DNA from 4 places in the Acetobacter persici genome. Region 1 is predicted to be linked to each of the others. Evidence: riboswitches for the same ligand, from Rfam matches in the RefSeq annotation. Region 1 holds a riboswitch; each other region holds the start of a gene.
What was found. Region 1 has a riboswitch for cobalamin ahead of cobG (precorrin-3B synthase). Riboswitches for the same ligand answer to the same signal wherever they lie in the genome.

Region 1 (7,947 bases):
ACTGCTGCGTCTGGAGCGCCCGGCATGGAACCCTGTGCCGGGAGACACATGGCATTCTGTAACCAACCTGACTGCCGCTGCCAGCCTGCTGGCAGACCCGGCTGGTTTCGGGGAGCGCCCCCTGCGGGTTTTTCTGACAACAGGACGCAAGGAGGTCGCGCCCTTCTGCATGGCCCCGCAGCATACTTATCTGCTGCGCTCGATTGAACCGCCCGACCCAGCCACACTGCCCCCCAGTACGACTGTCCTTTCTGCTCGCGGACCGTTTGATTATGCTACGGAACGAGCGCTCATGAAGGCGCATCAGATTGCGTGTCTTGTCACTAAAAATTCTGGCGGCTCCGCAACCTTTCCAAAACTTGAAGCGGCGCGTGCTCTGGGGTGCCCGGTAATTATGATCGAGCGTCCGCCCCACCCGCCCTGCCCGCATGTTCAAACACCCGCGGAGGCTCTGCTCTGGCTCCAGACACATCAGGCTGCCTCGACCTTGCGCGACGTATAAAGCCACGCTCCACCGTCCGGGCGCGGGATCAGATGGCTGGCGGCACAGCCAATCAGCACCAATGTGCTCATATCCGCCCATGTAGCGTCCGCTTCTGCCAGTGTTGTCAGCCGCACAGCTTCATCCGCACGCCCAATGGCCCGCGCAAACGCGACAGGGACTGATCCGGGCAGGCAGGCACGTAAATGCTCAAGCGCTTCCCCCAACTGGGTCGGGCGCGCCTTGGAGCGCGGATTATAGAGCGCAATAACAAACCCCGCTTCCGCCGCCAGCGCCAGCCTGCGCAAAACAACTGGCCATGGCTTGAGATTATCGGAAAGGGACATCACACAGAAATCACCGCCCAGCGGTGCCCCAAGCCGGGCGGCAGCCGCAAGAACCGCGCTCACACCCGGCACAACCGTAATATCCAGCGCACGCCATGCCTGCGGGCCATGGTCCACAGCTTCAAACACTGCGCTGGCCATGCCGAACACCCCGGCATCTCCGCCGGAGACAACCGCGACATGCCGCCCCTGCATAGCCAGTTCCAGCGCATGCCGCGCCCGGTCCAACTCCTCCCGGTTATCCGAACAGTGCCGCACCACGGAGGCCGGCGCGTCCACCCGCTGCACATAGGGGCCGTATCCCACCAGATCCGTCGCACGGCTCAGCGCCTGATCCGCCTGCGGTGTGCGCTGGAGCGCATTCCCCGGACCAAGCCCGATAATGCTGACAGAACCCGTCATCGCACGCCCTTTCTGCCCGGCACCAGCGCCAGTGAAAAATAGGGCGCAGGCCCATCCTGTTCCGCAAATGGCAGGCAGCGTGCCTCCGGTTGCGTGCCACGCTCTACATAGACAGCATCCGGCAAACGGCCTGTCTGCTCCAGTGCTTTCCGCAATTTTGGCATATTCCGGCCAATCTTCATCACCACCGCCGCATCGGCCTTGTCCAGCCAGTGCACCAGAGCCTCTTCCGGCATGGTAGCAGGCAGAACACACAGAACATCATCCCCGTGCGTCATAGGCCTCGCCGCCTGAGACCAGCAACCGCTCATGGCGGAAATACCGGGCACAACTTGAGTTTCAAACCGAGTATGCAGACGGTCAAACAGATACATCGCGGACCCATACAGAAAAGGGTCCCCTTCACACAGCAGAGCGACGTCCCGCCCCTCTTCCAGAACCGCAGCAAGATCCTCCGCACAGCGATCATAAAACGCATGCATGTCGATATGGTAGCTTGGGTCTTTAACGGAAATTTCGGTGGTAAACGGATAAGCCAGCCGTATTTCCTGCGTTGTGGCAGCAATATGCGCGTGCGCGATGCGGCGCGCGTGCCCCTGTGTGTCATGCCGGCAGAAATAGGCCACAACCGGCACCCCTTGCAGGGTTTTAACAGCCCGCAGCGTCATCAGGTCCGGGTCTCCCGGCCCCACGCCCACCACATGCAGCGTTCCGCGCACCATTACTCCACCTCACTCGCCAGCGCATTGACAGCCGCCGCGGCCATGGCACTCCCCCCCAGCCGCCCCTGCACAACCAGCCATGGGATATCATGCCTTTTTGCAAGGGCCTCCTTGGATTCCGCCGCCCCGACAAAGCCGACCGGCAAACCAATTACAGCCGCAGGTTTTGGCGCACCGGCATCCAGCAGTTCCAGAAGATGGAACAGGGCTGTAGGCGCATTCCCGATTGCCACAACGGCCCCGGCCAGCTTTTCCCCCCACAAGTCCAGCGCTGCGGCAGACCGGGTGTTGCCAATCTGCCGCGCAAGGTCTGGCGTGCGCGCATCCCGCAGGGTGCACACCACGGCATTATCCGCAGGTAGACGCGCACGGGTAATGCCATGCGCCACCATCTCGGAATCACACAGAACAGCGCAGGATTTTTTAAGGGATTTTCTTGCGGAAGATACAAAATCCTCCGTCATCATCACGGATTGTGCTACATCGACCATGCCACAGGCATGAATAATACGAACAACAATCTGGGCCTGCTCGGTGGAAAAACCGCTTAAGTCAGCTTCTGCGCGAATGGTCGCAAAGGAGCGTTCATAAATGGCAGCGCCATCGCGGATATAATCATAAGGCTGCATTTTTAACATCTCCTTCAGACAGAACCTGTCTCACGACCTTTGCACCATCACATTCCGGCACAACGCAGACGGGTTGATCCCCCGCGCGTCCGTTCCGGATCACGCCATATCCCTCCGCCCCGGCAACCAGCGTGACTGTCGCACGCCCCGGATGCGCACAGCCTTTGGCACACCCGGAGACGTGCATCTCCATCCCCTCCGGCAAAAGCGGAGCCAGTTGCAGCGCCAGCCGCCCTGTGTCGGCGGAAGCCTGCCCACAGCCTGACGCACCAATGCAGGCATAGACCCGCAAGCGCGGATCACTTGGATGCATAACAAGCCCTGAAATTTCCGGCATTTTCCTTAATCCGCCAAAAATCAGGCTCCCCCACGGTGTCATGCGCAAAATGCCCTCACCGGTCTGCGCAACATCTGCACAGGCCCGCAGCGTTGCTGCCGTCAGACGCCCCAGCGGCGCAGCCACCGCATAAAGATGGCCTGTCAGATGTCCGGCCCTCTGAACCAACGCACGACCGTGCTGCCTCTCTGTTCTGGCAGCATGTACCCATGCAACCCCGATTTCTGCAAACAGTCTCTGGGCAATAGCAGGCCCCCGCAAAGGGCGCATGGCCTCATGGCATTTTATAAAAGCACCCGCCAATGCAAGAGCCGTCTGCACAGCCTCAGACAAACCCTGCGGCTCTGAGCGGGCCTCACCACAGACAACGCGCCAGCCTCCCCACTCAGAAGCCGGGTTTTGTACAGCCTGAAGCATGATATCAGCCTGCAAAGACCCAACGGGGAAAAAACCACCGCCATCGACGCAAAACCCGAATTTATCAGGCAAAGCTGAAAGAGCGGGAGAGCCGATCAACCCGGCCCTCAACGCCTCCGCACACAGCATCGTCTCCCCCGCACAGGCCGGGTCCACGCCCGCCAGAGGGGATATCTGAAGTGCGAGCCGCCGTTCAGCATCCGGGTCTGCCTGCCCGAGGCCCGCCGCTATCATCCGCTGCGGGAAAGCACGGGCCGCTTCCGGCGCGAACCCCCGCAACTGCACATTTCCCCGGTTGGTCAGGCTGATCTGCCCGTTGCCGTCCTGCTCCGCAACATTGGCCAGCAGATGCGCCTGCGCTGCGGTTATCCGGCCCAGCGGCGGGCGTACACGTACCAGCCAGCCATCCGCCGCCTGCATGGGGGCAAACAGACCTGGGCACCATCCCTTCACCACTGGGGCAGAAAACGCGGCAGACATGAACACCCTTCAGTCAACACACAGCACAAGGCCGCATGGGGGTGTTCATCACAAGGCCATCAGGACAAACCAGATAGTAGCGCGTTGACCCAACGCACCATCACGCTCCGGACACCCCGCCAGACATGACACTCAGCACAAAGATGGCAGGTCTCCTGGCTCATGACACAAAACCCCCGGCGCTCCGGCAGTTTTCGCCTGTTTCCGCCCTTCCCGGAGCACGCTCCAGTGGGTCAACACTCCCAAAAACAAGAGTGCGGAAAACACGCCTGATGTCACATACAGTTGCGGGGGCAGCGACGGCCAAGAAACAGAAGGGTTCTCACCGTACTTCCCTTTTCATCCCCTGACGGGAACCATCTGCCCTTTGTTAAGCAGGCTCTCTGGTGGTTGTCAAAACAGAGTGAACGCCCTGACACCCTTGAAAACGTCCCTCTATACTGCCAGTTCAAAACGGTCATCCGCGTTCACTCTTCACCCACACGGAGAACAGCTTCATGCAGTATCGTCAACTTGGCCGGTCTGGCCTGCGTCTTTCTGCCCTTACCCTTGGCACCATGACATTTGGAGGCAAAGGGGACTTTGCAAAGACGGGGAATACCGACACAGCCGGGGCGCGCCGCCTGATTGACCTGTGCCTGGATGCGGGCATCACCATGTTTGATACGGCGGATATCTATTCCTCCGGGGAATCCGAAACTATTCTGGGGGAAGCCCTGAAAGGGCGCTCGCAGGAAATTCTGGTCACGACCAAAGCCCGCTTCCGCACGCAGGACGGACCAAACGGGGCTGGTTCCTCCCGCCTGCATCTCATTACCGCGTGTGAGGCCAGCCTGAAGCGCCTCGGCCGCGACCATATTGATCTGTATTATCTGCATGAATGGGATGGTCAGACCCCACTGGATGAAACACTGGAAGCCCTTGATACGCTGACCCGTTCCGGAAAGATCCGCTATAGTGGGGTTTCCAATTTCTCCGCGTGGCATATGATGAAAGCGCTGTCCGTTGCTGAGCGCAACAGGCTGATCGCCCCGGTATCCCAGCAGATTTATTATTCACTTCAGGCACGCGATGCAGAGTATGAACTGCTGCCCGCGGCTGTGGATCAGGGGATTGGCGTGCAGGTCTGGAGCCCGCTGGCAGGGGGCCTGCTCTCCGGCAAATATCGCCGTAACCAGCCAACACCCGCAGGCCGTCAGCTTGAAAATTTTGGCGAACCCCCGGTGCATGACAAGGAAAAGCTTTTTGATATTGTGGAAGTGCTGCTTGCTATTGGGGAAGAGCATGGCGTTTCCGCAGCGCAGGTCGCTCTGGCATGGACCATGCATCGCCCGGCCATTACCTCCGTCATTGTGGGCGCCCGCACGGAAGAGCAGTTGAAAGACAACCTGAAAGCCGCGGAACTCACGCTGTCGGAAGACCAGCTCAACCGCCTTAATCAGGCCAGCCAGCCTCCCCTGCTCTATCCCTACTGGCATCAGGCGAGCACCGCGGCAGACCGGCTCAGCCCGGCAGACCGTGTGCTGCTGGAACCATTCCTGAAAACACAGTAAGACGGCCCAGGACGGACAGTGGATTTCCCGGCAATCGTGCACAGACCGGGTAGTCCTCTGTCCTGCGCTTTTACTGCAAACCGGGATGCGTCATGAAGCTTGTAAGAACCAGACAGGAACTGACCGAGATTGTCACTCAGTGGCATAAGGACGGGGAGACAATCGGACTGGTGCCCACCATGGGGTCTTTGCATGAAGGCCACTTGACACTGGTGCAGGCGCTGGACGGCAAAGCTACCCGGCGGATTGTGACGATTTTTGTCAACCCGATCCAGTTTAACAACCCGGATGATTTCCAGCTCTATCCGCGCGGTCTGGACGCGGATGAAGCCCTTCTGGCACAAACCGGCGTAGTGGATGTTCTGTACGCCCCGGATGAAACCCAGATTTACCCGCCCGGCTTCTGCACGCGCATTACTGTTTCCGGCCCGGACAAGATGCTGTGTGGCGGGGACCGCCCCGGCCATTTTGATGGCGTGGCAACAATCGTCACCAAGCTGTTCATGCAAACCCGTGCCGATATTGCCGCGTTTGGGGAAAAAGACTTCCAGCAGCTTTGCATTATCCGCCGGATGGTAACGGACCTGGACCTGCCCGTGACCATTCTGCCCGTGCCCACCGTGCGGGAAGCTGACCATCTGGCGCTATCCTCCCGCAACAGGCGGCTCACCGCTGCCCAGCGCCAGCAGGCCACCCATCTGCCACAGGCTTTGCAGGATTGCGTTGCCGCGCTGAAAGCCGGAAAACCCGTGGCCGCCACGCTGGAGCGCTGCACACAAACCCTGCAAGACGCTGGGTTTACAGTGCATTATCTGGACCTGCGATCTGAAAAAACTCTGGCGCCGTCAGAAAAAGCTGACCCCGGCACCCGCCTGTTTGTTGCGGCCAGCCTTGGAGACATCCGGCTGATTGATAACATGCCGCTTGCCTGACACCACCGGATAGAAAACTGGAAACACATCCATGACCATTACACGTCTTGACCCCGAAGAACGCCTGACCGGCGCTGTCATTTACAACGGGCTTGTGCATCTGGCCGGGCAGATTGCTGATGATGCCACTCTGGATGCGGAAGGCCAGATGGCCGATATCCTGCGGCAGGTGGATACCCTTCTGGCCAAAGCGGGCACAGATAAAAGCCGCCTGCTTTCCGTGCAGATTTTTCTGGCGGATATGAACGATATGGCAGGCATGAACCGCGCATGGGACGCCTGGCTGGACCGGGACAACAAACCCGCCCGCGCGACGGTCGAAGCAAAACTCGCCAGACCGGAGTGGCGTGTGGAACTGACCGGCATTGCCGCGCTCCGATAACACTACACTCTTCAAAAAATGCAGGATCTGCCAGAAAAAGCAGACCCTGCATCCCATTTCAGACCTTCAGACTATCAGGCCGTTTTGACCTGCGTTTCCGCTGTCTCCTCAGCGCGGATAATATAGGGCCCCGCTGCAAGAATCTGGAGTGAGAGGATGCCCATTTTTCCCTCTTTCAGGTAATCACCCAACGGAAGCTCCGCATCCCCATTGGTCCACACACACTGCGCACCTTCCGACGGGTACCAGCCAGCCGGTTTTACAGCCTGACGATGCGCACTGATGTCATGCTGACTTTTGGCGCAAAACAGATGAATATCCGCAACGGCCACGCCCATAGACCGGCGATCATCCACAAACGGGCCGGTCACATCAGCCGGACGGCTGGTGCGGGAGACAATCCGGACAGATTGTGTGCCCGGCGGCAGCATGAAGCTGTAATGATGCGCGGCTTTGCGCATGGGCCTGATCACGGCATCAGTTTCCGTAACCAGATGCAGATCAGGATCCTGCGTCAGAGCCGGAGCGTTTGCTGAAGTCTGGCAGCCAGCCACACTGTCTTCCCGCCATTCCAGCATGCGGAACAGAGGCTCCACAAAAGCACGGTCTACACAAAGCGGTGCCCCCGCATCCTTTTCCCATGTGCGGGCTGTGCCATGCAGGGCCACAACCCGGCCTTCCTGACGGAAAGAGGAGCGGTTGCCCGTATCCAGATAGCTTTCGGTCAGCATGCCATCGGCGGTAATAACGGAATGCTGCTCTGTTTCCACATGGTAGTAGTCGTATGACGTTATGGATTTATCATAAAAAATGGACGCGCCATTCACGAGCATACGAACGGGAACAAACTTGCCTTTAAAAAACAGACAATGCTCTGCTGTAATCAGCATGTCTTTGTAAGGCACACCGTCGGAAACAGCATCTTTCAGAACACGGACAGGATACCCGGCTTCATCATCATGCAGACCCGGCCGCACCGTCGCACGCGCTTTGCCAACCCAGACAACCGGACGAAGAACGTCCTTTTTATTCTTCCAGTCAAATGCAACAATCTGATCACCAATGCGGAGGGCTTCAACCGCTACATCCCCATTACAGGTACGGATCATGCTGCCCGAAAGGAAGCATGTGACAGTAACGACATCACCATTAAACTGATAGTCATCTTTGTCATAACCCTCGGCAAAAGTAACATTTGCCAAGACGGTACCGTTCTGATCAACAATAGTCTTTCCATCGTCTCCCCATTGGAGAGTTGTACTTTG
Region 2 (7,947 bases), on a different contig from region 1:
GCACATGCAGCACGGCATCCGCCTGCCCCAGTAACCGGGCAAGGGTCGCGGTATCCTGCCCGCCATCCCGCCCGCCGCCGTAAGTCCATGCGGAATTTTCAAGCCATGCCTGACCAAGCGCCGCCTGATCCGCCCCCGTGCCGGCGTGCAGGGCATCCTCCAGCCCCGTGCCGTAAGAACCGGACGCCGCGCCAAAAATGCGGGCGGTCGCACGGGTCCGGGCCGCGCCCTCCAGCCCCTGTACGCTGGCGGCCAGAGGGTTCCACTCCGCGGCTTCCCGACGGCTGGCAACGGCCTGCACCACCTGATCAAACAGGGCAATCTGGTCTGGAAAGGCATCCCGGAACAGGCCGGAAATACGCAACGTGACATCCACCCGCGGGCGGTTGAGCACGGGTAGCGGAATGATTTCAAACCCGCTGACATGCCCGGTGCCTGCGGCGCGCTGCACCGTGACCCCCATCAGCCGGAGTGCGAGGGCCATATCCTCCCCGCCGGTGCGCATGCTGGCTGAGCCCCACAAATCCATGACCAGATGGGTCAGCGGTTCCCCCTGCTCCTGCATATGCCGGGTGAGCAGCAGTTTTTCCATTTTTTCAGCCAGCACCATGGCGGAGGGCGTTGGCAGCGCACGCGGGTCCAGCGTGAAGAGGTTGCGCCCGGTGGGCAGCACATCCAGCCGCCCGCGCGTGGGCGCACCGGCGGGACCGGGGGTGACAAACCGGCCCGCAAGAGCCGCGAGAAGCGCCTGCGCTTCCGCCGGGCCGCTCTGGCGGATGCGGTCGGTAATGGTCTGGAACAGGGGGGCGGTCTGCTCTGTCGGACGCGGGTCCATCTGCCCGGAAAGACCCTGCGCACTGTCTGGCTGTGGCGTGCCAGCCTGTGGGGAACAGGCCTGAAGAATTGTCTGAGCGAGGGTCTCGGCCTCGGGCGCGGTCTGGCCAAAAATATGCAGGCCGTCACGGATTTGCAGATCTTTCACATCACACAGATACGCATCCAGACGGGCGAGGGCTTCGGCCTCATCCTCCTCACCGGGGCGGACACCACTTTCTGAAAGCACGCCGGTCCGGGCGGCTTTTTCCAGAATCTCCTTGCGGAGTAATGCACCACGGCGCGGGTCCAGACCATCGGCCTCCGCATATTCATCAATCAGCCGTTCCAGCGTCTGCATTTCGGGCGAAAGGTCAGCCTGCCGGACCGGAGGCGTCATGTGGCCAATGGTCACGGCCCCGAGCCGCCGTCTGGCCGTGGCGGCCTCACCCGGATTATTGACAATAAACGGGTAAATAACGGGCAAAGACCCCGTCAGCACCGCAGGCGCGCAGGCGGCGGAAAGGGCTGCGGCCTTGCCCGGCAGCCATTCCAGCGTGCCATGCGTGCCCAGATGCACCAGCGCGTCCAGCCGCCGCACGCTGCGCAGCCACAGGTAAAACGCCACATAAGCGTGGCAGGGCGGGATATCCGGGTCATGATACCGGGCTTTCCGGTCGGCCTGACGCCCCCGGTCCGGCTGCACGGCAAGCGTCAGATGCCCCAGTTCCAGCGCGCGCAGATGGAACGCGCCTTCCTGCACGCATGGGTCCTGCTCCGGCGCACCCCATGCCTGCGTGACGGACGCCATAAACCCGGCATCCAGCTCCGCCGCCAGCGCATGGTATGTGGGAAGGCTTATCAGCGGGCGGGGGGCCGTCTGGGCCAGCAGAGTTACGAGGGTTTGTGCGTCTGGCAAAGGCGCTGGCCCGGTCTGATAGCCTTCCGCCCGCAGCAGAGCGAGGATGGAGGCCAGACTGGCAAACCCGTCCAGCCCGACGGCATGAGCCACATGCCCCGTCTCCCGCGCAAGCCCGGCCCCCGGATAATCTGAGAGGATAATGCCAACCCGCTTCTGCTCCGGGGCCAGATGCCGCAGGCGTGCCCATGCCAGCCCCCGCGCCACGGTATGCCGGATACCGGGCAGATAAGGTGTGCGGGCCGCAGGCAGGCCGGGCGGCGCGTCCTGCCGGAAGGAAATGGGGAGTGTTGCGATGCTGCCATCCAGTTCCGGCAGCACAGCCTGCATGGCGAGGTCCGACCGGGAGAGACCGCGCGGGCTGCGCCCCCATACCTCCTGTGTCGCCCCCGGCTGGAGCAGTTGCAGGATGGGCGCCCCGGCAACCGTCAGTGGGGAGTGCCCCTGCGGGGTTCTGGAAGAAAACAGGGTCGCGTTGAGGACAATATCTGGCTGGAAGTTTTTCAGCGCATCGGCAACGCCGCTTGCAACAGCAGGGTCTTTAAGAGATGTAACAAACAGCATCTCCACCCCGCAGCCCTGTGCGGCAAGGGCATCCGCCAGCGCGTCCAGCGCGGCGATATCCCCCACCATCAGATGGGCGCGGTAGAAAATCAGTGAGGCCCGCAGCGTGTGGCCTTCTGGCAGAGGAACAGAATCCTGACTGAGTGTTGCTGCACCGGCTGTTTTAAGGTCCGTGCGTGCTGCAACTGTGCGGTACACTCCCCACGGTGGCAGAGATTCCGGCTGTGCGCCATCATCCGCGTGTTGCCCGGCGAGGCTGGCCATCAGGCGCAGGGCATGCTCCATATTGTGAGCACCGCCATACTGGAAAAACCCGTTCAGTCGCCTGCGTATTTCACCCGACACGGTGGAGAGCTCCGCCAGACGGCTATCATCCGACAGCGGGGCACCGGCACCCGGCTGTGGCCGGGCTTCTCCGGGGAGCAGAGCCAGCGGGATATGGTGCGCCCGGCACCATGCCGCGAGTTCCTCAGCGCCATAGCGCCAGTAATCCAGCCCGCCGAGCAGCCGCACCACCACACAACGGGCCTGCGCCAGTGTGGTCTCCAGATACAGATCGACCGACATGGGGTGCCGTAGCCGGGCGAGGCTGGTGACCTGAAGAGAGGGCAGCGTCTCCCCCTCCCCGCGCGGACCGACCTTCAGCCGTGCCTGTGCGTGCAGCAGGCCGAGCAGGTCACTTTCCGTAAAGGACAGGACAACAAGCTCCGCCGGAGGCAGGCCGAGGTCTTCCGCCACGTCCTGCTCATCCAGCGTCCGGCTGTCCCGCACAAGAAGGTGCATGGGGGCTGGCCGCCTGCTTAACCGGCGGACGTTGCGGACGGATCTGCCGCCAGCGCCGCCGTAATGGCGGCCTCATCCAGCCCCTTCTGCCCGATGACCACAATACGCCCGGTGCGGGCCTCCTGCGGGGTCAGGGGGCGGTCAAACTCATGCCGGAAGCGGGTGCCAACACCCTGCACAGCCAGCCGCATGGGCTTGCCCTGCACACTGGCAAAGCCTTTCATGCGCAGGACGTCATACCGGGCCGCCACATCCTGCAACAGGGTCAGGAAGCGTTCGACGGAAAGCTGTTCCGGTACGGTGACGACGAAACTTTCAAAATCATCATGCTCATGCTCGCCATCTTCCGCATCATGGTGCGACGGACGGGACTGGAGATCAGCCTCAGCTTCCGCCCCCAGACCCAGCAGCACGGCGGGGTCCACCTTGCCATCCTGCGCGCGGATAATACGCACCGGGCGCGGACAGAGGGTTCTGATCTCTGCTTCCACCGCATCAAGCTGTGCGGCATCCAGCAGGTCCGTCTTGTTCAGAACAATCAGATCCGCCGCGTTAAGCTGGTCTTCAAACACTTCCGCCAGAGGGTTGTCATGATCCAGTGAGGGATCGGCCTCGCGCTGTTTTGCCACGGCCTCTGGATCATCCGCAAAGCGGCCGGAGGCGACGGCGGGCGCATCCAGCACAGTGATGACGCCATCCACCGTCATGCGGCTGCGCACGGTGGGCCAGCCAAAGGCTTTGAGCAGCGGCTTGGGCAGGGCAAGGCCGGAGGTTTCAATCACCACATGTTCCGGCGGGTCGGCCCGGTCCAGCAGGGCTTCCATCGTGGGCAGGAAATCATCCGCCACGGTGCAGCACAGGCAGCCATTGGTGAGTTCCACAATATCATCCTCCCGGCAGCCTTCTACGCCGCAGCCGCGCAGGATTTCTCCATCAATGCCCAGAGAGCCGAATTCATTGACCACAACGGCAATACGGTGGCCCTGCGCTTTTTGCAGGATATGGCGCAGGAGCGTGGTTTTCCCCGCCCCCAGAAAGCCTGTGATGATGGTGACGGGAACGCGGGTGGATGCGGTCATGACGGCTCCTGTTCAGAGACTGTGGCCTCAGGGTAGAGGGTAGCGGGCACGCGGCCCAGAATCATATCAGAAAGAGAGGCCGGGCGGCGGGACGGCATAACCGTCCCTTTGGCCGAGGCGGCATAGAGCCGCGCATAGGCCAGAAGATCTTCCGCCTTTTCCGGCCCAAGATGGCCGAGCAGCCATGTCCAGCGGCCCGGCATGGCAATGGCCGCCGTACACCCACGGTCACACGAGGCCAGACAGGCGACGGGACGCAGCGTGACGGGGCAGTCCTGTTGTGAGGCCTCCAGCAGGGCCGTCAGGCGGTCCAGCAACTGTGCGCCCGGAGGGTGATCCATGCCGGGGCCGCCGCGCCGGCAGGTGGTGCAGACATGCAGCACCGGGCCTTCCGCCACGGCAGGCGGCGCGTGGGAGGACGGGGCGGAATGCGGAACAGACGCAGGCATAAAAAATTCCCGATCAGGCGCCGCTCCGGGAAGATGCGGCCCTTAAACGGAGTGCATGCACAGTGCTCCTGCTGGCACAGGAGTGATGCGCCAGCCCAGCGCACCCTCGCCTTCCGGGCACCCCGCCGGACACGACACCTCAGACAGCCGCCCGCCCTGAAAGGGCAGCGCGGATGATGGCAGGTCTCCTGGCTTGTGTCGTGCAGGTCTGCGCGGAATAAACCTTGCAGCCGCGGGTCCGGCTGCCTTCCCGGCCCCCTTACCGGAGCCGGTGGCATGGACCTGCCCGCCAGAGGCGGCAGGCCCATAGCGGACCATGCAATCACTTACAGTTGCGGGGGCAGCGACGGCCTTGCAGCGGATGCTGCGCACCGGTCTTCCCTTTTCATCCCTCGCGGGACACCATCATGCGGCAAGCATCGCATAATACCGGTATTTTTCAAGCCGTAAGCCGGGCGCTTTATGAGCAGACCTGTTCTGCCGCCTCTTCGTCCTCATGCTCGGCCAGCCTGACGGGAAAGGCATTGCCGCTCAGCACCACTACCAGCATGGCCACACAGCACAGCGCCACAGAAACAGGCACCAGAACCGCAACGCCATACGCGGACAGAAGCTGCCCCCCAAGGGCCGAGCCAAGCAGAATACCGATATTGCTGGTGCTGTTGACCGCCGCCCCCGCTGTATCCGCCGAGGTGGCGCGGGTGCGGATCGCCCCGGACATGATGAACGGAATGATGCAGGCATAGGCCGCGCACCAGAGGCAGACAACCGCCACACTCTCCCAGCCCGGCACCAGCGTCCCGCCCAGCAGCGCAATCGCGCACGCCATGACCACCCCGGCGCCGAGCATCCCCACACGCGGGCAGCGATCCACCATCAGGCCGGAGGCCCAGAGGCCGGACAACCCCAGAACCCCGATAACCAGCAAGGCCAGACTTACAGACTGCTCGGGCAGGCCATGCGCCATCAGCACCGGAGCGATATAGGTGTACACAACATTATGGGCGAGGAAGAACATGGCGTTTGCCGCCACAACCCACCCGAAGGCGCGCACAGCCTCACGCGGGGCCTTGTACGGCCCGGATGGACGCCCCGCCGGTTTGACAACCGGCGGCAGGCAGACGGCAATCAGCACCGTCAGAAACGCTGCCAGCCCCGCCACAACCAGCATCGCGATGCGCCAGCCTGCAAAATGCCCCAGCGCCGCAGCCCCCGGCACCCCCAGAACGCCCCCCATGGAGGCCCCGCCAAACACAAAGGAGATGGCCCGGCCTGTCAGTTTTTTGGGCACCAGATGGGCGGCATAGGCTGACACAATGGACATAAGCAGCGCATGCGCGCCGCCGCCGAGGGTGCGGCCCAGGCACAGCACAGCAAAAGTGGGCGCAAAGGCTGCTATCAGGTTGGACAGCACATACCCTGCCAGCGCCACAAGAATCAGGCGCTTCCGCTCCACCCGTGCGGTGAGAACCGTCAGCGGCACAGCCGCAACGGCCACAATCAGCGCATACGCCGTGACTGCCAGCCCGATATGGCCGGTGCTGGTGTGGAAAGTACGGGCCATCTCCAGCATGAGCGCAACCGGAGCCATCTCACTGGTGATGGCTGTAAAGGTTGCGGCACACAGGGCGACGAGGCCAATCCGTGTTGAAACAGACAAGGAACCGAACACAGCTTTCCCCTTAACCCCGGATCTCTTCAAAGGGTGGTGTGCATAGCGTATTTTCTGGAAAAGCGCGCCCGGAAAAGCACTGCGTCTGATAACGCAGCAGTCTGCTGAGGGCGAGAGCGCGCAGACAAGAGCGGGCTGGCAGAACAGGCCGGGCGCTGAGAAAAACGCCCGGCCTGCCAGAGGGGTTTGTGACTCCCCCCTTATTGCCCCTTGGCCGGCGGATTCACCGGCTTGCTGTCACCCCGCAGGTTTTTGACCTGCTCCGGCGTGACGTGGTGATCCCCGGAGCCGAAGGTGGCGGTCACGTAGTTCACCAGTGCGGCAATTTCCGCATCGCTCAGGCGCTGCACGTTGGACTGACCATCAAAGCCCGGCATGAAGGCATGTTCCTTGCCCGCCGTGCGATCCACCCCTTTCAGGATGGTCATGATCAGGTTGTCCGGACGGCCTGCGCCTACGGTGGAGTTGGCAAACAGGGAGGGCACATAATGGTCCTGCGTGCCAGCCCCGTCCCGCCCGTGGCAGGCCGCGCAGTTGGCATCATAGATGTGCGGGCCATCCATTTCCGCCAGATCATCAATCCGCTGCGGGCCTTTGGTGCGGATATCCGGCTCGTTCACCGCCTTGCCAAACGCATCACGCGCGGTGTGGTCGGCCTCATCCTCCATCGGGGCAACCTTGAGGATAAAGGCGGCCAGTGCGTGCAGGTCCGTATCCGTCAGGTGGCTCGTGCTGTGCTCCACGGCTTCCGCCATGGGACCTGCGGCCTGCGCACGGCCCGCCACATGCCCGGTGCGCAGATACGCCACCAGATCATCCTCGCTCCACGAGCCGATGCCGCCGGTTTTGCTGGAGGTGATGTTGGGCGCGTACCATGCGCCAAGGGACGTCCCGGCCAGATAATGGTCCTGCTTTTCACTCAGCATAAAGTTACGCGGGGTGTGGCAGGTGCCGCAATGCTCCAGCGCGTTGGCCAGATAACGGCCCCGGCGAAGCGGGTCATACGTGCTGGAATCCCCGGTTTCCGGCGTTTCCTTACTGGCGATGAAGTTCCACGCCATCATGGCCGGGCGGATACTGGCCGGGAAGGACAGATTTGTCTCTTCCTGCGCTTCCGCCACCGGTTTGACCGCATGCATGAACCACGCATACAGGGCTTTTACGTCCTGATCCGTCATGCCCGCGTAAGACACGTACGGCATGACCGGATACAGATAGGAGCCATCCTTGCGCACGCCATGCCGCACGGCGTTTTCAAAATCCGCTTCCGTATACCGGCCAATTCCGTGGTCCGGGTCCGGGGTGATGTTGGTGGCAACCACCTGACCCATCGGGGTGGCGATTTTCAGGCCGCCCGCAAAAGGTTTCCCGCCCGGTTTGGTGTGACAGGCTACACAGTCCGCTGCTGTCGCAAGGTAGGCACCCCGCGCCAGTTCAGCCTCGGCACTGTCCGGCTGAGCGGCCGGAGAGGCACCTGCCTGCGTTGAGGCAGCAGGGGTTGCGGCCTCCCCGGCAGGAGCCGGTTTTTCAGAGGTTGGCGTGTGGTCTGATGTTTTAGCATCAGAGCCTGCAACGGGCTTCCCCTCTTCCGCCACAGGCGCGGGCACTGTGGGCTGGGCGGACGGTTTGTCCGCTGAGGCAGCGGCGGCCAGCGGTGCGAGCGCCACA
Region 3 (7,947 bases), on a different contig from region 1:
ACACGTTTTGCGGATCTCGATATGGTGCATGAGGAGCCGCATCACTAAGAGCGGCCCGCTGCACGCAGGCTGGTGCGGCGCAGCCGCCTGATGCCGATAAGAACGCCGGACAGAAAAACGCAGAACACGCCACATAATAACGGCACGGCAATGCTTCGGTGCGTCAGGGTTCTGCGCAGTCCGGCCTGAAAATCCAGATCATGAAACCCGTACACCAGCCAGCGGGACCGGCGGGCAGGGCCGTCCAGAATGGTCTGCACAGCGCCGGACTGTCCATCCAGATAGGTCAAGGTGCCATCCGCCGCCTGTGCCCGCCAGACGGGAAAATGGCGTTGATGCGTGGGGCGGCTGAAGTAATAGGCATCCGCCTGCGTTAGAAACGTCAGATCGTCCGGCGTTTTCAGCAAGCCTGCGGACTGCAGGGGCTGCCTGATCTGCTCTGGGGTGAGAGGGGCTGGAGTGAGGGCTTCATCCAGTCTCCGGCTCCTGAGGCCGGCAGCGGTTTGCTCCGTGATCTGCATAAAAACTTTGCTGTTTAGAAAAGCCGTTTTTATGCCGGTGCATCCGGGTGGTGCGGCACTTATCAACCGTGAGAGAACCTGATGGATCTCCGCGCCGGTCGCCGTGCCAGTCACGCGCAGGGGGCGGGTCGCGTTTGGATTGCTTTGAAACAGGCCTGCGGGAGACATGGTAAGCAGCCCGGTTGTAACCCATAAAAGGGCCAGTACACCAAACACCGCGCCACTGAGGTGATGGACCCCATGCCACCTTTTATAAGGGGTAAAAGGGGCGGCGCGGCGGAGGCGCAAAACGCCAATCCATAGCCCGGTAACGGTGAGAAAAACTCCTGTGCCAGACAAAAGAATAACGACGTCGCTCCAAACCGCCGGGTGCTTGCGCAGCACCGCCGGGTAAAGCCAGTGTGGAATAGCCCCCACCCATGCCCAGAGGCGGGTGGAGCGTGTTGTGGCCTGCATGACCTCTCCGGTCAGGGAGGAGACGTACACCTGCGTGTGCGCCGCATCGGGAAACAGAAAGCGATAAAAGCCATTTTCCCGGCCATGCGTATCCAGAACCCACTGGTCGTCTGTGGTCAGGCCATCAAAGACGGGGCGGCCTTGTGCGCCGGTGGCCCGCGCGTATCGGATGGCGCTGGCAGCAGCATCTTCCGGGGGGATGCGCCCCGCATGGCCGGTGCGCAGGTCCAGCGCAAAAGGTGGGCCTTCCTGTGGCGTGAGTGTCAGAACCGGTTCGTGCCCTACCATATTGATCTGAAAAGCCTGAAAGCGTTCTGTGCTGCCCAGTTCAGCCAATTTCGGAAGTATGGCGGGCCAGTGGATTTCCGTCGGAACACGGCGCAGGGCGCTTTCCTCCGGCTGAGGCCATGTGTGCCAGAGCATGACAAGGCCGGAGGCGCACCAGCCTGCCATCAGCAGGCCCATGCCAATGCCCAGCCATCGGTGGGTCAGATACAGCGTCCGGCGGAAGGCCTTCATGCGGGGCTGTTATACAGCGCCATGGCGGCGTTCTGGGCGCCGCGCGTCCAGTGGACGGCAACATAGGCCCGCACAATGCGCTGCGCGGCAGCGGGCGGCATGTCCGTGCTGAGGGCTGGCATGGCTTCAAGATAGTCAGAGGCGGTGAGGAGCAGCGGCCGGAAAGCCTCTTCCAGCACAGCACCCCGTTCCCGGTGGGGGGCGGGCAGGGACGGGACCAGTTTGAGGAAGAGTGCGTGGCCGTTCTGGGCAATGACCTCCTCCTGCTCAGGAGGCGGCAGGTGCGCCAGATGCGCGGCCTGCAAGGCATGAGCGCGGGACGGGCAGGCGCTGAGCAGGCGGGAAAAAGCCGGGTGATATGCCTCTTCTGGTTGAAAAGGTCGGGGGAAGGGGGAAAACGGTCCCACTGGTATACTCCTGCCTTCCGGTACATCCCGCCCGGCGGCGCGGTCTGAACGACAACAGCAGGTCTCCTGGCTCACGGTTAAACGTCCGTCTCCCGCCTTCCCGGTTGTGCACCAGTGGCGTGCCTTGCGGCAAAAAGACACGGACAGACCGCCTACAGTTGCGGGAGCAGCGACCGACTGAGCCGTGCGGCACGGCATACGGTCTTCCCTTTTAACCCGCCTGCGCGGGGCTGTTGACTGACAGGGAGAGACTGTACGCAAATGCCGGTTTTGCGCAACAGGCTGGGATGCAACGTGTGCACGGCCTGCGCCTTAGAGCCGTTTTTTATGGGGTATAAAGCAGCACGTTCGTTGACAAGGTTTTTCAGACCCTGTTTACGCTGCACGCAGCAATGGTGCTTTGTGGCTGCGTGCGCGGCCAGAAGGCTAAGAGGGAAATCGGTCCAAGCCGATGCTGCCCCCGCAACTGTAAGCTGAGAGGGCTTGCGGCGTTTATGCCACTTTCTGTGCCACCCACAGGGGGGAAGGCAGCCGCAGGACCCGAGGACCAGCAAGCCAGGAGACCTGCCATTACGCCAAAGTCACGGACGGAGCTGCCATACGGGGTGATGTGGCGGCGAGGCACGGTTTGCTCAGTGCCTCCATCGCGGTGACGTTGTTTTGGAGCGAACCCGTGCGTCCAGTCTCTTATGCCCTCAGTCTTCTGTTCGGCATCAGTTGCGTGCCCGCAGCCTATGCGGCCACCCCTGATCCCTCAGACCCGAAAGGCAGCGCTGCCCATCCGTATAAAAAACGGACAGCAGTACCCCCGGCCAGAAAGGTGGCAGGCCCTGAATATATCACGGCTTATGGTAAAACTGCCCCTCTCCAGATAACACCCGCAGTCGGTGGGAAACTTGGCCTGTCCATCCAGCACACGCCGGGCACACTCAATGTGGTCTCGCATGATCTGATGATGCAGCGCGGTTATGCTCAGGCTGAGGCCGCGGCAGACAGCGCGCCGGGTGTTTCCTCTGGCGGGTCTCCGGGGTCACCCGCGCAGCTGATGATGCGCGGCTTTACCGGCAACCAGATTCTGGTGCTGCATGATGGCCAGTATTTTGGCCCGACCACCATGGTCAACCGGCCTCAGAACACCTTCAATCTGGAAAGTGTGCAGGTGCTTAAAGGCCCGTCCTCCGTGCTGTATGGGCAGGGGGCCGTGGGCGGCACGGTGGATATGCGTAGCCGTACGCCCACGTTTGATGGCCCGCATGCCAATGCGCTTGTGTCCTACGGCAGTTTTAATACGTGGAACGCCGGGATTGGTGGCTCCGTGCCCATTACGCAAACGCTTGCGTTGCGCACGGATTTCAGCCGGACATCGTCTGACGGATTTGTAAAAGGAGCTGACCCGCACTCGGATGATTTTACGACAACCTTGCTGTGGAAGCCGACGGAAAAGTTCACCGCGCGGCTGAGCATGGATTATCTGACGGACCGGCTTTCCACTTATTACGGCACGCCGCTGGTGGATCTGTCGCAAACAGGCGGGCGCGTAGGCGGTTTGCTAAGTTCCAGCAAAGGGTTGGGCCTTACCCGCGCGTCCCTGTGGCGGTACTATAACGTGCGGGACGGCAAGGCCGGGTCTGTCAACGCGACGCCCACACTGCATCTGGACTGGCGGGTGAACAGCCATGTTCTGTTTCATAACAGCAGCTATTTCATTTATTCCAAACGGCGCTGGAACAACGCGGAAAGCCTGACTTACATCAGCGCCCCCGGCCAGACGGATGCCGCAGGCAATGCCATTGCCCCCGGCAGCATCAGCCGGGACCGGTTTTATGTGTATCAGAACCAGCATCAGGTTGGGGATACGCTGCACGGGCAATTTGATTTTTCCATTTTCGGCATGAAGAACCGTTTTGTGCTGGGAGGCGACGCCTATTATCTGCGCTTCATCCGTAACCGGGGTTTTCCGGCTGCGGACTATGCGGACAGCGTCTCTCTTGTCAGCCCGGACGCCACGCCACTTGGGGCGTTTTCCGGGGAATATCCGTACATGAAATCCCCCACCACGATGGTGCAGGCGGGCCTGTTTTTAGAGGACGTGCTGACCATCCGGGATAATCTGCGGCTTGTGGGCGGCTTCCGGTATGACTGGCTCGCACTGGACCGGCAAAACTACCGGCAGAACGGGCAGTTTAACGCCGCAACCAGTTTTAAGGGGCACTACAACCCGGATAATTTCCGTATTGGTCCGGTGTTTGATCTGACAAAAAATGTCAGCCTTTACGGGGTATATACCACGGGGGAAGACCCTCCGGGCTCCAACCTGTTTCTGGCCAACCGGGGGCAGTTTACAAAACTCAGCCACTCCCGGCAGGGCGAAATTGGTGTGAAGGCCAGCCTGTGGGACGGGCGTTTGACCACCACTCTGGCGCTGTATGATATTCGCCGGACGCGGATGCTGGTTTCAACCGGGCCGGATACGGTGGCAACGGCGGGTGTCCAGAAATCACGCGGGGTCGAATGGCAGGGGGATCTTGTTCTCAACCGCCACTGGAGCCTGTCTGGCAATGTGGCTTATACCTATTCCCGTTACGGCTCTTTCCACCCCAGTGCCTCGGTTGATGCCTCTGGCAATCAGGTGCCTGATGTGCCTGCGGTCACAGCAAACCTGTGGGCTATCTGGTCCCGCGTGGGGGATCTGCCGCTCGATCTGGGGGCAGGGATGCGCTACGTCTCAGCCCGTAAGGGAGATTACGCCAACACGCTCTCCCTGAAAGACTATGCGCTGGTCAATGTTTTTGCAGGCTGGCATGCCTATAAAAACATTACGGTCTATGGCCGCATTGATAATATCGGCAACAAGCGGTTTATCCAGTGGGCGGATACGGGCTACGCCGGGCAGGTGATGCTCGGGGCGCCCCGCTCCTTCTCCATCAGTGCGCAGGCGGATTTCTGAGGCGAGGTTATGTGTGGTCGCGGTAAGGCTTGCGTGCAAGGTAGAGCAGCACAGGCGCCGCGATCACAAACACAATTCCAAAGCTTGCCGACACATCATCATTGGATGATGCGCCGAGCGCTAAAAATGTCCCAAAAAGTGAGTCGTCATAAGTGTGATATTCAACCGAATGACTACCGTAAACCTGCGTGACAAAGGACAATAGGCAGTAGGCGTAGGTCAGAAAAGACGCGCCGTCTGACAGGTTGAGGTAGCGTGCAAAATCCCGGTTATATCGTGCGTAGGCAGAGCAACAAAAGGCGATAACCGCCAGATAGTATTTCTTGCCACAAATCCTGTGTGCTGTGAAACTATAGGATGTTGTATGGAAAAACTGGGAATGGACATTGTGTACGGACGGCAGGATCAGGCCGGACAGAATACAAAGTGCAGCAAGAAGAGTCAGCTTGCGAGGTGATTTACGGATACTCAGGAAAAACTCATTGCTCAAAAAATTGCGCATGCCTGAAATTTTCCCTGATCTTTATAAAATTAAGCCAAACAAATTTTTAATAAGCAGAAGCAAAGAGATTAAAACTAGAAACTACCGGGCATCCTGTCCAGTATTTTAAGGTCGTGTCCCGCGAGCGGGGTGGCCCCCCTTAGCTGGGAGAGGCCACAACCGTCGCGCTGACGGTGACGGGAATCTGATGATCCTGAAACGCCTGCCAGAGGGCAAAAAGCGCCTGACTGCGCACGGCGGCGGTATCCATCCCCACCCGCGCACGGGCGGTGCCGGTCAGAATGGCGGAGCCATCCGCCACGGAGGTAATGCTGGCGGTGGGCACGGGCTGTGCCTCAACATTTTCACACTCCGCCAGCGTGCTCGTCATCACATTCATGGCTTTGTGCAGGTCAGACGTAAACGGCACCTGCAACGGAATGGTAAAGACGCCCGGCTTTTCCGCCCGCGTGGCATTGCGCACGGCGGAGGTGATGAACTGGGAGTTCGGCACGATCATGGTGGAGCCATCAGCCAGCTTGATGTTGGTAGACCGCACGCTGATGCGCGCGACCTCTCCGTGCGCACCGGCAATATCCACCACATCCCCGATGGAAACGGGGCGTTCGGCCATAAGGATAATGCCGGAGACAAAGTTCTGCACAATGGATTGCAGGCCAAAACCAATCCCGACGGACAGGGCGCTGACAACCCATGTCATGCTCTTAACCGTCACCCCGAGGGCTGAGGCCATGCACAGGCCGATAATAATCCAGGCGCTGTAGGACAGAATATTCAGGATGGACGCCTGCGCGCCAATATCCAGCCGCGTGGTGGGGAAGAAGCGCAGGCGGAACCAGTTTTTAACAATACGGATGGCGTAATGCCCAAGGATGGGCAACCCGGCGCAGAGCAGCACGGCATCCATGGAGAGGTTGAAGCTGCCATCTGTGGGCGCCTGCCCTTTGAAGATGGACAGAATACGGCGGCTGACCTGTGTCGGGTCAAAATCCGCGCCAGCCGTGGCGACGGAAAAAGCAATAATTAGCAGAAAAACATTGATCAGACCGGGCACGACCACACTGGCCTGATCCACCAGCCGGGCAGGCAGACCCAGCCGCACCAGATGCGCCCCCACGGGTGCTGAGGACGGAAAAACACTGCTACCTAGTGCCGTGGCCAGAAGGGAGACCAGCAGCAGGCCTGTCATGGTGATGGCCATGACGGACACCCATGAGATGATGGTGTATCCGAGCGGGATATATCCCGTCAGCACAGCCCCCCAGCAGACAATGGCGATAGTCGTGACCAGTGTTCTTAAAAGCGGGGCAATATTGGCGGAGTTTGCGGAAGGATCATCCTCCTGCGCGGACAGGCGGAGCTGGCGCGGGATGGCAAACAGCAGCGGGCTGACGGCCAGCGTATATAATCCGTCCAGAAGCTGGATGGGCAGCAGGCCGAACCCGCTCCGCGTATCCACATAGCGCAGCACCCCGCGCACAATCAGGGCCGAGGCAAACCAGAAGGGAAACAGGCGCAGATTACGGGCCAGCGTATCCGGCATGGAAAACACGCGCCATTCCGGCTTGCGGGACAGGATGCTCATGCCCAGTTCCAGCACAAACCCACAGAGCGGCACCTGTGCGGCCACCATGTCTGCCAGTGCAGAGAGATCATCCGCTACGGCGTCATTATTAAAACTGATGGCATTCCAGATGATCTGGAATGCGCCGCCCCATGCCACAACGCCGATCAGGGAGCAGATGACGGCGGCTGTAATAGGCCGGATACGGCCTGTGGGCAGAAAACGGGCAACCAGCAGCCTGACAGGCGTATGGCAGAAAAAATGCAGGGCCAGCAGCAGGCCGGAGAGCGCCAGCGCTCCCAGTGTGAGCAGGGCATGCTGGCCGGTAAAGGCCTCTTTGAGCACCGCCCCGGTTTCAGACGCCAGTGCTGCGGCGCGGTTTTTATCCTGCCCGGAGGTGCTGGAAAGCTGGGACCAGAAATTGATCCCCAGCGGGGTGGGGAACCGCTGCGTCATGGTCGCCTGCTGGATGGCGGTGCCATGCTGGCGGAGTTCCTGCACCAGTTGCTGTGCTTCAAGCTGATACAGCCGGAGGCGGGTAATCCGGCCGGAAATATCCTGCTGGCGGGTCGTCAGCATTTTGCGCTGCTGCGTGATGGAGTCCGGTTCAGCCGGGTCTGGTTTGCCCAGAATATCCACAAAGTTCTGATAAACCGATTCATACGGTTTGATCTGCGTCAGCAGGGTATCGGCTTTGGTCGCCACGGCGTTTGCACGGCGCAGCAGCATGGTCAGGGCGTTGGTGTTCTGGCTGGTGGAGTAGTCTTTCCGGCTGCCCTGATAGATGGCGCGGATTTCATCGCCCATCGCGTTCAGCGTGGCATCAGACGCAAAAAGCGTGATGTCGGCAATCAGAGGGGCTGGTGTCTGGGCGGGCGCCGCCTGTGCTGCGGGGGGCGGTGCGTCTGCGGCCTGTGCTGCCGGACTGAAAAATGTGGGGTGGAGAAACCCTGCCAGCACCAGGTACAAAACAGGAAAAAGAACGCGGAACGGCAGGCGGGTCATAAGGCTTCTCTACACTCCGGCACAGG
Region 4 (7,947 bases), on a different contig from region 1:
TGGCGGAACGCTGATTCTAAAAAGCGGCGCGGTAGATACAGGTGAGACTCCTCAGGCTGGCGCGGCCATCATTGTTGTCGAATCAGGCGCTACTCTTTCAAATGCCAAGCTGAGTTCAGGTAATACTCTGGGCATCAGTGCCGGGGGACAGGTTCTGAGCGCTGTTGTCTCCTCCGGCGCCGGCGTTGGGGTGGCGGGGTCTCTTGAGAGTGGGACAGTTGTCAGCGGCGGTACCATATATGTCGGCGGCGCGACCGGCGTTGCAGAAAACACCACTGTAAATGGGGGTGTTCTGTCAGCGCAGTCTGGTGCGACGCTCAATTCTGCAACCATCAGTGCATCGTCCGGTAACACCTCGCTGAACGTCATTGTTGACAGTGGCGCTACAATGTCTGCGGCTACGTTTGAAGCCTGGAGTCTCGGGCGCGTCATGGCCGGTGGTTCTGCCGTTAACACGGTAATTGACAGCCGTGGTGGTCTGGGTTTGCAGGGATCTGCAACAGGTACTACCATCAATACCAGTGGTGTTCTTGATATCGCCTCTGGTGGGCACGCAGATAATAATACGGTCACAGCGGGCGGCGAAGTTTATGTAGAATCTGGTGGCACACTGGGTGATACAAGCGTCGCCAGCACAGGTCTTGTCACTGTCAGTAACGGTGGCGTCCTCTCCGGCGTTATTACCCTTCAGGCCGGAGGCTCTGCGACCCTGTGGAACAATGCTGGTGGCACTGTTGTCCTCCCGACTGATGCGAACCACGGCCTGACGATTTCCGGTCTGGAAAATGGTGGGACTGTCAGCACCGTCATCAGCGGCTTTAGTGGTACTGCCCCCGGGAATTCTGACAGTATTGATCTGGCAGGTGTTTCTGCGGACGGGGTGTCCTATGCCTACCCGTCAGATGATCAGGTCGTGATCACGCTGGCTAACAAAGAGACCATTACCCTCAACATTCCCGGTGTTAAAGCAACGGGCTTCGAGCTGGTCAGCAATGGCAACGGTGGGGCTCTGGGTGAAGTCTGCTTCCTTTCCGGCACTATGATTAAAACCCCGGCTGGGGAAGTCGCCGTTGAAACCCTCCGTCTTGGCGATGAAGTCACGGCGTATGTGGACGGTTCTCTGCAATCCCGCCGCATTGTCTGGGCCGGTAAGGCCCATGCTGAAGTGCGCACTCATCTGGCGGACGATCAGGCAGGATATCCGGTGCGCATTTGCAAAGACGCTATTGTTGAAGGCGTGCCGTATAAGGATATGCTCATTACCCCGGAACATTGCCTGTTTTTCTCAGGGCGCTTTGTCCCGGTTCGTATGCTGGTGAATGGCGCTTCCATTTTCTATGATACGTCCATCACGTCCTATGACTATTTCCATGTAGAAACGGAACAGCATTCCGTTCTGATGGCCGATGGCATGTTGACAGAAAGCTATCTGGATACAGGGAACCGCCGGACGTTCTCTCAGTCTGGTTCTGTTGTGGCTCTCGGTGGCACACCGCAGGACTGGGCGACGGACGCGGCTGTTCCGCTGAGCGTGGATCGTGCCTTTGTAGAGCCGCTGTTCCATAAGCTGGCAGGCCGGGCAGAAAATGTGTCTGACCGTCAGGTACCCGACAAATCTACTATGACAACCAATCCGGAGCTGCATCTGATCACCCAAACGGGTGCTATCGTTCGTCCGGTATCTCAAAAAGACGGACAATATCGCTTCATGCTGCCGCCGGGCGTCGCATCTGTTGAGATCGTCTCCCGCGCCAGCCGCCCGAGTGATGTGATTGGTCCGTTTGTGGATGATCGCCGTATGCTGGGTGTCGCCATTGGAAAAATCCATCTGATGACAGCCAATAAGACGACCAGGATCACCGCACATCTTGAGCAGGACAAACTGGCTGGCTGGTATGCCGCAGAGGCAGATTATGCCTGGACCAGTGGCCATGCTCACCTGCCGCTGCCGCTTATGATCAGGCGCTCAATGAGCCTGCTGACGCTGAATGTCTGCGCGGCCGGCCCTTACCAGCAGACAGATGCCACGCCGGAGCCAGAAACTGCCGCTCACTCTGCCTGAGCCGTCGTAAAAACTGAGTCTTAAGAGAGAATACCGGGGCCATCCTGTACAGCACAGGATGGCCCCGGAATTTTTTTACCTGCACGCTGTCATGTCGTTTGAGAACCTCGGTGCTGAACGAGTGTCTCACCTCTTCGCACGGAATTCGTTACTCACTCTTCCCCAGCCACGCCCGCGCCTCTCCTCCCGGATAGGCTTTGGTATGCAGGTTCAGGTAAACACGCCCGTCCTGCAGGTCACGTTCTGTCTCGCTGCTCAGCATCACGCTGCCACTCAGCGGGCTTTTATAGGGGCCATGCACTGTCACCATTGCTGGCGCGTCCTTGCCGGGCAGGGCAGGGCCATGCAGATGGGCCATGGTCACCGGGCCGGTCAGGCCGTCCCATGTCACGGTGTAGCGCAGCACATGCGCTCCGGGGTAATACAGCGCCATCACTTTGCCCTGCATGTGGGCGGGCGCGCCATGCTCAGGGGCCAGAGTGCCGGAAAACAGCATACTGCGCTGGGCGTGTGCCGGAGCAGCCGCCATACCAGCGCCAAGCAGGCCGGCAGCCAGCACCAGACTTAAAACCGGTTTGCGGGGCAGGGTCATCACGGCAACGTCCTCATTCCGTTAGAAAACGCGCAGCACCCGAAAAAACGGGCACCGCCACAGCTTCAAAACGTCTCAGAGGAAAGACCGTTGCTTCCGCTCACAAAACGTGAGCGGTTATTCAAAATCCCGCATCACGCCTTCACGGTCAGGCAGGCGGTCCGGTGTGCGGCTAAAATGGACGCGGGGCTGCGTGCCGTCCGCTTTCATTTTCTGGCGCAATGTTGCCAGCCACCGCTCCGTAGCAGCCTCCCGCAACGTGAGGGCCGGGGCAGTTTCGGGTGCGGGGCTGGAAGACTGAGGCATCATCGTGCTCACAAGGCAGAAAGATTTCAGACGCCCTCTTCCTATACGCTTCGGCCCCTCGCACGGTGTGACGTTTTTTTGAAATCACCATCCCCCAACCCTTGACCGGCCCGGAACCCATCCCCTACCTCTGCGGCTGTCGAAGGTCTCGCGCAAGCGAGTGAAAAGGGAACGCTGAAGAATCCGGCCGGGCCATCAGTCCGGGGTTCAGGCAGCGGCTGCCCCCGCAACTGTAAACGGTGCGCTGATGCCTCACGCCACTGGCCCAAAAGGCTGGGAAGGCGCATCAGATCCCCCTCCGTGAGCCAGGAGACCTGCCTTCGTCGCTCAGTCATGATAGCCGGACGGGGTGCGCCGGATATCGGGGAACAGGTATGGTCCACGTCGTGTTTCCGCGTCCTGCCGGGCGCGGGCGCTCTCCGTTTGTCGTCGCGCTGCTCTGCGCCTCCGCTTTCACCACCCTCACGGCACAGGCGGCCCACCGCGCAAAACCCGGCGGAGGGACTGCCAGACGCACCGCGACAACCACAGGCCCGCACGCCCCCCAGACCGGCGTTCGTCCTGCTTCCGCTCAACGCCAGCGCGCGACGTCCGGCACCCCCTCTGCGGACCGCCGTCCCCCGGTCTCCGCCCAGAAGCTCCTCGGCCACAAAACGGCTGACGCCCACGGGGAAGAACATCTTCAGGTGATCGCCTCCCACACAGACCCGATTGGCCGCGCGCTCACCGCCAGTCAGGGCAGCATTACTGCCAAAGAACTCCGCCTGCGCCCGGTGTATCGCGTGGGCCAGTTGCTGGAATCCGTGCCCGGTCTGGTTGTCACGGCCCATTCGGGCGAGGGCAAAGCCAACCAGTATCTGCTGCGTGGCTTCAATCTTGATCACGGCACAGACCTCGCCAGTTTTGTGGATGATATGCCGGTGAATGAACCCACCCACGCGCACGGGCAGGGCTATACGGACGTCAATTTCCTCATGCCCGAACTTGCGCAGGGGATCGACTACACCAAAGGCCCGTTTTACGCGGATGTGGGGGATTTTGGCGTCGTCGGGTCCGACCATATCCGCCTGACGGATGATCTGCGCGGGCAGGCCACCGGCAGCCTCGGCACGCTGGGGGACCAGCATGCCTTTATTGGCGATACAGCCCATTTCAAAAATGGCGATAAGCTGCTTGGCGCTTTCTCGCTCGACCATCTCAATGGCCCGTGGGCGCATCCGGATAATTTCCGGGGCATCAAATCCGCTGCCCGCTACACCCACACAACAGAACACACCAAATTCAACCTGACTGGCCTGTATTACCGGGGCCTGTGGAACAACACGACAGATCAGCCACTGGAAGCCTATCAGAAAGGCCTGATCAGCCGTTACGGCTCTCTCGACCCAAGTGATGGCGGCTATTCAGAACGGTTCAGCGTCTCCGCCCATCACGTTCTGCATCAGGATAACTGGCAGCTTAAAACGTCCCTCTATGTTGTGCATAGCCGCCTGACATTATGGAATGATTTCAGTCATTACCTGAATGACCCCATCAACGGGGATCAGGAACAGCAGGATGAAACCCGCACCACCTTTGGTGGCACGTCCGCCTATCAGCGGCATGATACGGTGCTGCACCGTGCAACAGACACCACTTTTGGCGTACAGGGCCGCTGGGACAGTATTTATATTGACCGCCGCCACACCCACCAGCGGAAAGTCCTGCCGGACTGCCCGGACAGCAGCGTGCCCACAGGCCGGTATGTCTGTAATGCCGATACAGTATCTCAGGGCAATGTCGGCCTGTTTGGCCAGAATATTACGCACTGGCTGCCCTGGCTGCGCACTGTTGTCGGCCTGCGCGGGGATTATTACGGCGGTTCAGACCACAGTCTTGTTTCCGGCTATAACGGCAAGGTGCATCAGTGGCTTTTCCAGCCCAAGGGCAGCCTGATTTTTGGCCCGTGGTATAAAACGGAGTTTTATATCAGCGCAGGGCAGGGCTACCATTCTAACGATATCCGTGCCGTGCTGGGTACCGTCCCGACCGACGGCATTGCCAACGGGGCCATCGCCACGCCCTTCATGACACGCGCCACCAGTGAAGAACTGGGCGTGCGCACCAATATCATCCCAAAACTGAATTTACAGGCAGCCTTTTTCCGGATCGATTTTAGCTCGGAACTGACATATGATGCGGATGAAGGCGTGAATGACGCCGGCGCCCCCAGCCGCAGGCAGGGGTTTGAACTCTCCGGCCAGTATCACCCGCTATCCTGGCTGGAGCTGAATGCAGATATCGCCTCAACCCATGCCCGTTATTTTACCGGCAATCCCGGTGTGTATGGTCTGCCGGGGCTGTATGTGGCCAATGCCCCCAATTTTATCGGCTCGTTCGGCCTGCTGGCGGACCACCCCTGCGGCATCTTTGGTGGCGTGCAGTTCCGCTGGCTCGGCTCCTATCCGTTGATTGAAGATAACTCCATGCGCTCACACGGCTATAAGGAAGTGAATCTGGATGTCGGCTACCACATCACAAAATACCTTCAGGTGCAGGCCAGTCTCTATAACCTGACCAACACCCACGCCTCTGCCTCCCAGTATGCTTATGATTACCGCCTGACCCCCACATCCCCGGTTGAAACAGGCTCCACCTATCATCCTCTGGAACCTCGCTCCGCCCGCTTCTCCGTTACGGCGAATTTCTAAAAATCTATTGGAGTGTTTGAGGAAAGCTGTTCTGCATCCACTCCTCCGCCGCCCGTAACGCCGCATCCGGGTCAGCCTGCACGTCATCCGGCTGCACTGGCCCCTCATAGCATTGCCCTCTCCGGTCACATTCATGCTCGGTCGCCAGCGCCAGCATCCCACCGTCCGGCAGGGTGAAAGTTGTGTTGCCGGTAGTCTGGCCGTGTGTCGCGCGTCCAAAAAACCGTGTCTGAGGGCGGCCTTTCAGCGCAATGGCAACCGCCTCGCCCGCGCTGGCAGTCTGCGGGCCAATCAGAACCGCCACAGGCACGCGGGCTAAATCCGGCCCGGTTGCCTGCACCTGTCCGCTCCCCTGTATTTCAGCGCGCCAGGGTCTGGACCGCTGGCCTGTCCGGTCTTCAAACACGCCCAGATCCCCCGAGCCAAGCAGGGGTTTTAAAATCCCGAGCATCGCCCACATATTCCCGCCCTGGTCACCGCGCAAATCCACAATCCAGCCCCGCATGTCAGACGCTTGCGCAAAGATCGTGTGCCCTGCGGCGGAAAAGGCCGTCATGGCCTCAGGGTTGTGGGATGTAAAATCAGGAACCGAAATCATCTTGATGCCAGAGGAGAGTTTCGTAAAAACCGGCAGCGTCGCAGGTCGTTCTGATAATCCTCTGGCTCTGGTGGGGGGCAGTATAAAACTATGCCCGTCATGCAGGTCCGCCAGCAGGTGCCGCATCTCGGCGTAAAGATCGTCCTCACTGGCGTGTCTGGCCAGATCCAGCAGGGCCGGGGTGCGTGTGCTCCAGTCAATCGCAGCACTGTGCAAAGCACGCTCCCGCACAGTATCAAGAACAAAACGCATGGTCCTGACGGGCAGAGAGGACTCAGAAGCCTCCCTGTTTTCCGCAGGCGCGGGAGCCTCCATGCGTAAGCCACAGGCGGTCACGCTGCCTGTGCCCTGTAGCGTGACGCCATACACAATGCGCGTTGTTTGTGGGGGCACCCAGAGCGTAATTGTCTGAGTACGGGTCAGATCCTCCCCGCGCACCGGGTCTTTCTGTGTGTTTCTCAATGCACTCTGCTGCGTGCCGTTATACAGCCCAACCCAGAGCCCGGCTCCGGTCTGCACCGCCCGCACATGAAGTGTGGCCTGGAGCTGGAGGGTCGTGTTCCGCATCTTTTCCGCAGGCAGTTCGGTCCGTGTGGCGGCAAATTGTCGCGGGCTGGCGGTGGCGGACTGGAGCGTGATACCCGGCCCTCGGTCCGCGCAGCCCGGCCCGGCAGAAAGCGTAAACTGATGCTGCGGGTCAAAAAGCGTCTCACGGGCAGGCGCGGCAAAACCTCTGGCAGGCGCCAACAGCAGCACAGCCGCGCAGAGCAGAAAAACCTGTGTGTTCATAAGGTCTCTTTCCGGAGAAACGGTCAGTCCATCCCCGGTACCTTACCCGTATTTTTGCTCCTGCCGCCAGTAAATCCATGAAAGTCCATAGCAGAGCGCAACCAGCCCCAGCAGGCAGAGATTCATAATCGTCCTGTTCAGCGGTGCGCCCAGCACGCCAAAGCCGGTGGCCGTCAAAAAAACGCCGGTCAGAATAAAAAAGGGCGCACAGGCCCGGTGCGTGCGCTCCCACACCCGCACGCTGGCTTTCGTCCACGGGGTCCGTAGACCCAGAACGCTATTGGGGCGGATCTTCCCCAGACCATTCCCCACGACAATAAAGAAAACCCCGAGCATGACAGAACTGAGTGACCCCAGAGCAATTTTTATCCCCAGTGCAGCCTCCATACAGCCCACAGTCAGAGCGCACAGCAGGGCTGTCAGCGTTATCCACGCCTGATCATACACGCGCACGGAGGCCTGAAATCCGCTGTGGTTCCGCAGTCCATACGCCACGGCACGGAAGAACAGCCAGAGTGCCGCCAGCAGGCCCACCCAGACCGTCAGCGCGTGGGCTGGGGTTGCAAACCGGTCCGGCACCCACTGGCCGGAAAAATGGACAGGCACAAGCGCCCCGTCCGGCGCGCGCCACAGAAGAACCAGACCAATGGCGAGCGTGGCGGCGCTCAGCGCGAGGGTGATGCGGGGGCCGTATCTGTGCTGCATGGCGGGGCGTCCTTTCCAAGGCGCATGGTGGAGGCAAGGCGTAGCCAGGCCTCTTCCAGAACTGAAAGTTTCAGGTGATACACAAGCGTTGTGCCAATCCGCTCCCGGTGCACAAGGTCCGCCGCCAGCAGCACGCCCAGATGCCCGGAGAGGGTCGGCTTGGCGAGCGTAAAGCACGCGGCAATGTCGCCAGCACTCATGGCGC

Region 2: another riboswitch for cobalamin. It lies ahead of JK199_RS07935 (DUF1636 family protein); the one in region 1 lies ahead of cobG (precorrin-3B synthase).
Region 3: another riboswitch for cobalamin. It lies ahead of JK199_RS03100 (TonB-dependent receptor); the one in region 1 lies ahead of cobG (precorrin-3B synthase).
Region 4: another riboswitch for cobalamin. It lies ahead of JK199_RS07605 (TonB-dependent receptor); the one in region 1 lies ahead of cobG (precorrin-3B synthase).

Annotation. Positions count from the first base shown of each region.
Region 1 is NZ_JAERKU010000001.1:187,603-195,549, forward strand. It holds gene JK199_RS00845 (cobalt-precorrin-6A reductase) at 1-502, shown strand, start outside; gene cobJ (precorrin-3B C(17)-methyltransferase) at 472-1,230, opposite strand; gene JK199_RS00855 (precorrin-2 C(20)-methyltransferase) at 1,227-1,952, opposite strand; gene JK199_RS00860 (precorrin-8X methylmutase) at 1,952-2,581, opposite strand; gene cobG (precorrin-3B synthase) at 2,568-3,815, opposite strand; cobalamin riboswitch at 3,944-4,191, opposite strand; gene JK199_RS00870 (aldo/keto reductase) at 4,313-5,368, shown strand; gene panC (pantoate--beta-alanine ligase) at 5,461-6,300, shown strand; gene JK199_RS00880 (RidA family protein) at 6,332-6,682, shown strand; gene JK199_RS00885 (Hint domain-containing protein) at 6,757-7,947, opposite strand, start outside.
Region 2 is NZ_JAERKU010000005.1:90,832-98,778, forward strand. It holds gene cobN (cobaltochelatase subunit CobN) at 1-3,079, opposite strand, end outside; gene cobW (cobalamin biosynthesis protein CobW) at 3,097-4,158, opposite strand; gene JK199_RS07935 (DUF1636 family protein) at 4,155-4,607, opposite strand; cobalamin riboswitch at 4,769-5,029, opposite strand; gene JK199_RS07940 (MFS transporter) at 5,068-6,279, opposite strand; gene JK199_RS07945 (c-type cytochrome) at 6,480-7,947, opposite strand, start outside.
Region 3 is NZ_JAERKU010000002.1:196,088-204,034, forward strand. It holds gene JK199_RS03085 (replicative DNA helicase) at 1-48, shown strand, start outside; gene JK199_RS03090 (PepSY domain-containing protein) at 45-1,496, opposite strand; gene JK199_RS03095 (hypothetical protein) at 1,493-1,903, opposite strand; cobalamin riboswitch at 1,943-2,153, opposite strand; cobalamin riboswitch at 2,280-2,489, shown strand; gene JK199_RS03100 (TonB-dependent receptor) at 2,577-4,850, shown strand; gene JK199_RS03105 (hypothetical protein) at 4,858-5,352, opposite strand; gene JK199_RS03110 (mechanosensitive ion channel domain-containing protein) at 5,492-7,921, opposite strand.
Region 4 is NZ_JAERKU010000005.1:15,467-23,413, reverse strand. It holds gene JK199_RS07620 (Hint domain-containing protein) at 1-2,062, shown strand, start outside; gene JK199_RS07615 (CHRD domain-containing protein) at 2,211-2,654, opposite strand; gene JK199_RS07610 (hypothetical protein) at 2,772-2,972, opposite strand; cobalamin riboswitch at 3,087-3,296, shown strand; gene JK199_RS07605 (TonB-dependent receptor) at 3,347-5,650, shown strand; gene JK199_RS07600 (S41 family peptidase) at 5,655-7,037, opposite strand; gene JK199_RS07595 (SdpI family protein) at 7,080-7,742, opposite strand; gene JK199_RS07590 (metalloregulator ArsR/SmtB family transcription factor) at 7,703-7,947, opposite strand, start outside.